2 regions of the Xylanimonas allomyrinae genome follow, and region 2 is predicted to be linked to the other one. Evidence: predicted binding sites of a transcription regulator. Region 2 holds the regulator's gene; the other holds the start of a gene.

Region 1 (4,536 bases), 800 kb from region 2:
CACGACAGCGGCCCGCCGCCCCAGGAGAGGTCCTGGAGCGGCGGGCCGCTGTTGTGGTTCAGCGCGCGTGGATCAGAAGTCCATGCCGCCCATGTCGCCACCGGCCGGGGCCGCAGCGGCCTTCTCCGGCTTGTCGGCCACGACGGCCTCGGTGGTGAGGAACAGCGCGGCGATCGACGCGGCGTTCTGGAGCGCCGAGCGAGTCACCTTGACCGGGTCGTTGACGCCCGCGGCCAGCAGGTCCTCGTACACGCCGGTCGCGGCGTTGAGGCCCTGGTTGACCGGCAGACCGCGGACCTTCTCCGCCACGACGCCGCCCTCGAGACCGGCGTTGATGGCGATCTGCTTGAGCGGGGCCGAGATGGCGGCGGCCACGATCTGGGCACCCGTCGCCTCGTCGCCCTCGAGCTCGAGCTTGGCGAACGCGGCGGCACCGGCCTGGATGAGGGCCACGCCACCACCGGCGACGATGCCCTCCTCGACGGCAGCCTTGGCGTTGCGCACGGCGTCCTCGATGCGGTGCTTGCGCTCCTTGAGCTCGACCTCGGTGGCCGCGCCGGCCTTGATGACGGCGACGCCGCCGGCCAGCTTGGCGAGGCGCTCCTGGAGCTTCTCGCGGTCGTAGTCCGAGTCCGACTTCTCGATCTCGCTACGGATCTGGTTGACGCGACCGGCGATGAGGTCGGCGTCGCCGGAGCCCTCGACGATCGTGGTCTCGTCCTTGGTGACGACGACCTTGCGGGCCTGGCCGAGCAGGTCGAGCGTCGCGTTCTCGAGCTTGAGGCCCACCGTCTCGGAGATGACCTGGCCGCCGGTCAGGATCGCGATGTCCTGCAGCATGGCCTTGCGGCGGTCGCCAAAGCCCGGGGCCTTGACGGCGACGGACTTGAAGGTGCCGCGGATCTTGTTGAGCACGAGGGTGGCCAGGGCCTCGCCCTCGACGTCCTCGGCGATGATGAGCAGCGAGCGACCCTGCTTCATGACCTGGTCGAGGATCGGCAGCATGTCCTTGACGTTCGAGATCTTCGACTCGACGAGCAGGACGTACGCGTCCTCCAGGACGGCCTCCTGACGCTCCGGGTCGGTCTCGAAGTAGCGGGCCAGGAAGCCCTTGTCGAAGCGCATGCCCTCGGTGAGCTCGAGCTCCAGGCCGAAGGAGTTGGACTCCTCGACCGTGATCACGCCCTCCTTGCCGACCTTGTCGAGGGCCTCGGCGATGAGCTCGCCGATCGCCGGGTCGCCGGCCGAGATGGCGGCCGTGGCGGCGATCTCGTCCTTGGTCTCGATCTCCTTGGCGGCGATGAGCAGCTGCTCGGTCACGGCCTCGACGGCCTTCTCGATGCCGCGCTTGACGGCGATCGGGTTGGCGCCGGCGGCGACGACGCGCAGGCCCTCCTTGACCAGGGCCTGGGCGAGCACGGTGGCGGTGGTGGTGCCGTCGCCCGCGACGTCGTCGGTCTTCTTGGCGACCTCCTTGACGAGCTCGGCACCGATCTTCTCGAACGGGTCCTCGAGCTCGATCTCCTTGGCGATGGAGACGCCGTCGTTGGTGATCGTCGGGGCGCCCCACTTCTTGTCGAGCACGACGTTGCGGCCCTTCGGGCCCAGGGTCACCTTGACGGTGTCGGCGAGCGCGTTGAGACCGCGCTCCATGCCACGACGAGCCTCCTCGTCGAAAGCAATGATCTTGGCCATGGGGACTTGTCCTCCGCTGGATGGCTATTGCGTGGCCGGCGAGGTGCCCGCGACGGACGGCAAGCTCCCACGCGTTCAGGTCACGCGTGGGCGCAGGCCTCACCTGTCGGCCGGATATCGGTTCACCCTCCGTGGTCGGCGCCTGTCGCACCGGGCCACACGACGGAGCTTCCCGCCGCACGGACCCGGTCACGCGCACTGTCACTCGACACCGGAGAGTGCTAACGCCATATTGGCACTCGACCCTTGAGAGTGCAAGACGCTCAGCCGTGGACGAACCCGCATCGCGCATGGCGCGACACGACACCGTCGCGCCGGAGCAGCGGCCGGGCCCCGCCGTGACCCGCGCGACGGCGGTGGCGGGGCCCGGCCACGGACCTGTCAGAGGGGCGGACCTGCTCCGCCTGGGGGCCCTTGGTGCCCTGACCGACCTCGAACTCGACCTGCTGCCCCTCGTCGAGCGAGCGGTAGCCGTCCGTCTGGATCGCGCTGTAGTGGACGAACAGATCCTGGCCGCCCGAGGTCGGGGTGATGAACCCGTAGCCCTTCTCAGCGTTGAACCACTTGACGGTGCCCTGCGCCATGAAACTTCTCCTTGTGCTTCCCCAAAGCCCGGGGCGCCGTCCGGCCCCGGGTGAGCGCGAGCCTAGTGGCCAGGCTCACAGCGGGGAAGCACCGAAAGGCCACGATCGGGGCACGACCCGCTCGCTCGCCCGTCACGGACCGGCCCGATCCGCCCCGCTCAGCCGACCGGGGTCAGCGCGCTCTTGACGACGACCACCACGTCGCCGCTGCGGACGGTCTGCTGGACCACGTGGTCGCTCGGGACGCCGAGGATCGCCGCGACCGCGGCCGCGGTGTCACCGCGGTTCGCCGCGTACCAGATCGTGGTCTCGGTGACGCCAGAGCCGCCGGCCGGGTAGTTGGTCGCCTCCAGATTGGTGAAACCCTTCGCGGCGAGCGCGTCGCGCCCACGGCCCGCCTCGCCGGCGGGGCCACCGTCGTTGAGCACGCGCACCAGCGCGCCCGTGTCGGCCGCCTGGAGCAGTGCCGTGACGTCTGATGCCGGGTCCGTTGTCGCACCAGGTGTCGCGTCGTCACCCTGCTCGCCGTCGGTCGGTTCCTCACCGGCGGGGGACGCAGGATCCGTCGCCTCTCCGCCGGGATCGGCAGTGGTGTCGTCGGCGGGAGCGCCGTCGTCCTGCGACGGGCCCTGCGTGGTGCCGTCGGCGACGTCGCCGGTGCCCGGGTCGCGCGACAGGTACAGGACGCCGCCCACGGCAAGCCCGACGGCGAGGACCGCGACGAGCAGGAACGGCCACACGCTGCTCCAGCGCGTCCTGGGCGCCCGGTGCACGCCGACGGGCGCGTCGTCGGGACCTCGGACGTCGAACTCGTCCGGCGGGAACGGGTACTGGGTGCGGCTCACGCCGGACAGGGTAGCGGCTCGCGCGCGTCCGCGGCCCGGATCAGGCGCCGTGCTCGCCGAGACGGCGGGCCGAGCGCGCACGCTGGCGCGTCGCGCGCAGGCGCCGCAGCCGTTTCACGAGCATCGGGTCCGCCTCGAGCGCCGCATGGGAGTCGATGAGGGCGTTGAGCACCTGGTAGTAGCGCGTCGCCGACATGTCGAACAGCTCGCGCACCGCCTGCTCCTTCGCGCCGGCGTACTTCCACCACTGACGCTCGAAAGCGAGGATCTCCCGGTCGCGCTCGGACAGCGCCGTGCCGTCGGCGGACGACGCCGTCGACTCCGTCGGCACGGACGACGCGGCCTTCAGGGTGACCTGCAACGCGGTCTCGCTCATGCGGCTCAGCGTAAGCCGCAAACGACACCCATGTCATTCACCGGCCTGTGCGCGGAGCGCGCACGGCCGCCCACCGTCGGCAGCCGGTAGCCTCGCCGTCGTGACGACGCAGACCCGCCCGCTCGCCGAGGTGATCGACCCCGGGTGGGCACACGCCCTCGCGGACGTCGAGCCGCAGATCCACGCGATGGGCGCCTTCCTGCGCGCCGAGCTCGCCGCCGGTCGTCAGTACCTGCCCGCCGGGCGGGACGTGCTGCACGCGTTCCGCCGACCGTTCGCCCAGGTGCGCGTCCTGGTCGTGGGGCAGGACCCGTACCCCACCCCGGGGCACCCCATGGGACTGTCCTTCTCGGTCCAGCCGGACGTGCGGCCCGTCCCGCGCTCGCTGGCCAACATCTTCACCGAGCTCACGGCCGACGTGGGGGCCCCTCCCCCGTCGAACGGCGACCTGCGGCCGTGGGCCGACCAGGGTGTGATGCTGCTCAACAGGGTGCTGACGGTCGAGCCCGGCCGGGCCGCGTCGCACCGGGGCAAGGGCTGGGAAGCCGTGACCGAAGCGGCGATCCGCGCGCTCGTGGCGCGTGGCGGCCCGCTCGCGGTGATCCTGTGGGGGCGCGACGCGGCGTCGTTGCGACCCTGGCTCGGCTCGGTGCCCTGCATCGAGAGCGCCCACCCGAGCCCGCTGTCGGCGCACCGCGGGTTCTTCGGCAGCCGCCCGTTCTCGCGGGTCAACGCGTTGCTGGAGCAGCAGGGCGGGGTCCCGGTGGACTGGCGTCTGCCCTGACATCCGACAGGCCGTGAGTCGGTTCAGGGACCTCCTGTGCCCACGGCCTGGTCGCGGGGCATAATCGCGGCGTGAGCGAGCACCCTCCAGGAAAGGCACCCACCGCCCACGCCGACGTCGCAGCGCCCCGGTGGGAGCGCTACATCGCCGTCGGCGACTCGTTCTCCGAAGGGCTGTGGGACCCGTACCCCACCAGCACGCCCGACGACGTCCAGCGCGGCTGGGCCGACCGGCTCGCCGAGGCGCTGTCGG
Region 2 (4,536 bases):
GGGCCTTCGGCGACATGATCATTCCGGCGCGATCGGCGAGGACGGCCGTCAGCGGGGCGAACGGGGACGCGTAGCTGATCTGGACGGTGCGGTCGTCGACGGCGGTCACTTCGGTGATCGGGCCGAGCTCGCTCGTGCGTGCCGAGTCCTTCTTGCTGACGTTCCGTTCGAGCGTGGTCTTGACCGCGTCGGCGTCGAACGGCGTGCCATCGGCGAACGTGACGCCGTCCTTCAGCGGGATCGTGACCGTGAGGCCGTCGTCGGAGACGGTCGGAAGGTCGGTGGCGAGCATCGGGGCCAGCTCGCCGTGCGCGTCGATGTCGTAGAGCTTTTCGCACATCGTCTGCATGACGTAGCGCGTGTAGAGGGAGGACGACGTCGTGGGGTCGAGTCTGTCGGGCTCGGCGGACAGCGCCATGACGAGGTCGCCGCCCTCGGCGACCGTCTTGCCCGAGAGCGAGACGTCGGTGACGTCGGCCGGGGTCGTGCCGCTCTGGGCGGCGGACGGCTGCTGGACCGCCTGACAGCCGGTCGTCGCCAGGGCGGCCGTGGCGAGGAGGGCGCCCACGACCACGGTGCGTGGGCGCAGGCGGAGCGGGGGTCGTGGGAACCGAGCAGTTGAGGGAGTCCTGGATGCGCGCACTGGATGTCCAATCTCGTCGGCGATGGCAGATTGAATGCAATCAGTTCAGGAGGCGGGCGATGGTATTCGGCAGGTTGCCATCCTGTTAACTTTGGATGCGCGCGTCTAGGGGTGTCTTGCCTGCCGGACGGTGGGCCTCAGGCGGGTCCGCGGCGTGCGACTCCGCGGCCGAGGGTGGCGACCCCGATCGTCACCACCATCGCCAGGACGACGCCCCACGCAAGGCCGGTTCGCAGCAGCACGGCGCCCGCCGACGCGCCGGCACCGATGAGAACGATGGCGAGTGTCCGGCGTACCCAGGGCTGAGGTACCGCGCGACCGAGCCACGAGTCTGCGGCAAGTCCGGTGATCGTCGAGGTGACCACGACGGTGGTGACGTCCTTGACCGCGATGTGCCGCGCCGTCGCCGCCTGGGTCCCCATGGCGAGCGCGAGCCCGGCTGTCGAGGCCAGCTCGACTCCCCGTGCGAACCCGCTCGCGGTGCTCGCGCCGTCGTGCGCCAGGGCGAGGGTCAGGCCGACACCTGCGAGCAGAGCGCCGACGACCGCGAACAGCGCCGTCGCTCGTGCCGACCATCCGCTCGGGGCTGACCGCAGCACGCGTCCCGCGAGCGCCGCGCCGAGCATGAACGCGCACAACGCGACGAGCGGGCCGGTGACCGGAAGGTCGTCGGCGCCGGCGAGCGCCATTGCGAGGATGACGACGTTGCCGGTCATGTTCCCGGTGAAGACGCGGTCGAGGCCGAGGTAGCCGACGGCGTCCGCGACGCCCGTCGAGAAGGTCAGTGCGAGCATCAGGGCGAGGTCGAGGCGGGCGCGCGTTTCAGGTTGGCGGGTCACGGGCGATCACCGTAGTGCCCGTTCTCTCGGCTGTGGCCGCTCCGGAGGCTGCGGCGCCGGCGTGGGCCACGCGACTGCGAGGGCATCGGCGAGCGCGCGACGGGACCCTCGGGAACGGTCGAGACGGCGGGCGACGTGTCTGCGGGCGGACGTGCCGGGTGTGCCGGCGAGGCGGACCCTGCGTGCGAACGGTCCGGTCTCGCGCCCTCCTCGCCTGCGTGTTCGGGTCCCGGACTGCGATGTCCGTGAGTGTGTGCAGCGAGCGCCGTAAGATGGCACTCGAACCATGGGAGTGCCAGGCGCTGACAGCGCCGGGCCCGAGAGAGACAGCCGTGAGCCTGACCGTGACGCGAGGAGGAGCCGTGGCCGACGACCGCCGGCTCGAGGTGCTGCGCGCCATCGTGGAGGACTACGTCGCGACGCGCGAGCCCGTCGGCTCGCGCGTGCTGACCGAGAGGCACCGCCTGGGCGTCTCGCCCGCGACGATCCGCAACGACATGGCTGCCCTTGAGGAGGCCGGGTACATCGCCCAGCCGCACACGTCGGCGGGGCGCGTGCCGACCGACAAGGGCTACCGCCTGTTCGTCGACCAGCTGGCCGAGGTGCGGCCCCTGTCGAGCCCGCAGAAGCGCGCGATCGAGACGTTCCTGTCGCAGGGCGTGGACCTCGACGACGTGCTGGGCCGTGCCGGGCGCCTCATCGCGCAGCTCACGGGCCAGGTCGCCGTCGTGCAGTACCCGTCGCTGCGGCGCTCGGGGCTGCGGCACCTGGAGCTCGTGCCGGTCGGCGCCGGGCGCCTGCTCGTCGTCGTCATCACGGACACGGGCCGCGTCGAGCAGCGCTACCTGGACGTCCCGGAGCCTGGCGCGGGTGCGAGCGAGCCGCTCGTGCTCGACGACGGCGCGCTCGGCGAGCTGCGTGCCCGCTTCAACGCCGCCGCCGCGGGCAAGCGCCTCGCCGACCTCGGCGACGCGTTCGCGTCGGTGGCCGCACGCGTCGAGCCCGCGCTCGTCCCGTTGGCCGAGCAGGTCGCTGCGACGGTGGTCGACACGCTCGGTGAGGAGAACGAGGAGCGCATCGTGCTGGCCGGCACCGCGAACCTGGCGCGTGCCTCGATGCGGTTCGAGCAGGGTCTGCGGCCCGTGCTCGAGGCGCTCGAGGAGCAGGTCGTGCTGCTCGGCCTGCTGACCGAGATGGCCCAGGAGCCGGGCGTCGGCCCGGTCGCGATCCGCATCGGCCACGAGAACGGGCTCGAAGGACTGACCGAGGCGTCGGTCGTCACGTCCGGGTACGGCCCGGCGTCGGGCGACGGCGACGCCGTCGCGATCCTCGGCTCGATCGGCCCCACCCGCATGGACTACCCCGGAACCATCGCGGCGGTGCGCGCGGTCGCGCGCTACCTGTCGCGCGTCCTGCCGTCCTGACCCGTCCGCATCAACACCCACGAACCCGAGAGAGCTGTGGCCGACTACTACGAGATCCTCGGCGTCGAGCGCGACGCCACGCCCGAGCAGATCAAGAAGGCATACCGTCGCCTCGCCCGCGAGCTGCACCCCGATGTCGCGGGGGAGTCCGGGGAAGAGCGATTCAAGGACGTCGCGCGCGCGTACGAGGTGCTGAGCAACCCCGACAAGCGCCAGCAGTACGACCGTGGCGTCGACCCGACCGCCCCGGGCGGCGGAGGCAGCGGGTTCGGCGCGGGCTTCGGCTTCCAGGACATCTTCGAGACGTTCTTCGGTGGCGGCCAGGCGGCGCAGGGCCCCATCCCGCGCGCGCGCCGCGGCCAGGACGCCCTCGTTCGCATGGACGTCGACCTCGCCGAGGCGACCTTCGGCGCCAAGCGTGAGCTGCAGGTCGACACCGCCGTCGCGTGCTCCACGTGCGGCGGCAACGGCGCCCGCCCTGGCACGTCGCTGCGCACGTGCGACGTCTGCGCGGGCCGCGGGCACGTGCAGCGTGTCGCCCGCTCGTTCCTCGGTCAGGTCATGACGACCGCGCCGTGCACCGCGTGCGGCGGCCACGGCACCGTCATCCCCGAGGCGTGCGCCGACTGCGCCGGTGAGGGGCGCGTCCGCTCGCGCCGCACCCTGACGGTCAACGTCCCGGCCGGCGTCGACACCGGCACGCGCATCAAGCTCACCGCGCAGGGCGAGGTCGGCCCGGGCGGCGGCCCTGCGGGCGACCTGTACGTCGAGATCCGCGAGAAGCCGCACGAGACGTTCGTGCGCCGGGGCGACGACCTGCACTGCACGCTGCCCGTGCCCATGACGGCGGCCGCGCTCGGCACCGTGCTCGACCTGGAGACGCTCGACGGTCCGCAGGAGATCGACCTGCGCCCCGGCACCCAGCCGGGCCAGATCGTCACCCTCAAGGGCCTGGGCGTCGGCCACCTGCACGCGGGTGGCCGCGGTGACCTGCACGTCCACGTCGAGGTCGAGGTGCCCACGTCGCTCGACGACGAGCAGACGCAGCTGCTGCGCTCGCTCGCCGCGCTGCGCGGTGAGGAGCGCCCCGAGCCGCGCCTGGCCGCCGCGCACCCGGGTGTGTTCGGCCGCCTGCGCGACAAGCTCAGCGGCCGGTGACGGCGTGACCCGTCCGGTGCGCCGCCCGTGAGCGCCCCCGTCTTCCTCGCCGACGGCACCTCGCTGACGTCGGTCGCCTCCGGCAGCACCTACGTGCTCGACGGAGCCGAGGGGCGTCACGCGGCGGTCGTGCAGCGCAAGCGCGTCGGGGAGCGTGTCGACGTCGTCGACGGCGCCGGGACGCGGCTGCGGTGCGTCGTCGCGGGGACCGAGGGCTCGCAGGTGCGGCTCACCGTCGAGGAGACCGTCACCGAGGCGGCGCCTGGCGTCGTCCTGACGCTCGTGCAGGCGCTCGCCAAGGGCGACCGGGACGAGCTCGCCGTCGAGGCCGCCGTGGAGACGGGCGTCGACGCCGTCGTGCCGTGGCAGGCCGAGCGGTCCGTCGTCGTCTGGCGGGGCGACCGTGCCGCCCGGTCGCGCGCGCGGTGGGTCGCCACCGTGCGCTCGGCGGTCAAGCAGTCGCGGCGCGCCT

What was found. The regulator HrcA, encoded in region 2, represses chaperone genes, less so after heat shock. The targets are predictions, from matches to a motif close to TTNGCACTCGNNNNNNNCGAGTGCNAA.
Region 1: a site for HrcA is predicted at 1,928-1,954, ahead of groL (chaperonin GroEL). Genes of this name have one in related genera too.

Annotation. Positions count from the first base shown of each region.
Region 1 covers NZ_CP035495.1:2,343,605-2,348,140, forward strand. The annotation lists gene groL (chaperonin GroEL) at 73-1,695, opposite strand; partial or broken gene ET495_RS10675 (cold-shock protein) at 2,082-2,279, opposite strand; gene ET495_RS10680 (LytR C-terminal domain-containing protein) at 2,438-3,124, opposite strand; gene ET495_RS10685 (DUF3263 domain-containing protein) at 3,165-3,500, opposite strand; gene ET495_RS10690 (uracil-DNA glycosylase) at 3,601-4,284, shown strand; gene ET495_RS10695 (SGNH/GDSL hydrolase family protein) at 4,356-4,536, shown strand, end outside.
Region 2 covers NZ_CP035495.1:1,544,036-1,548,571, reverse strand. The annotation lists gene ET495_RS07130 (ABC transporter substrate-binding protein) at 1-568, opposite strand, end outside; gene ET495_RS07125 (YoaK family protein) at 781-1,482, opposite strand; gene hrcA (heat-inducible transcriptional repressor HrcA) at 1,845-2,906, shown strand; gene dnaJ (molecular chaperone DnaJ) at 2,943-4,064, shown strand; gene ET495_RS07110 (16S rRNA (uracil(1498)-N(3))-methyltransferase) at 4,092-4,536, shown strand, end outside.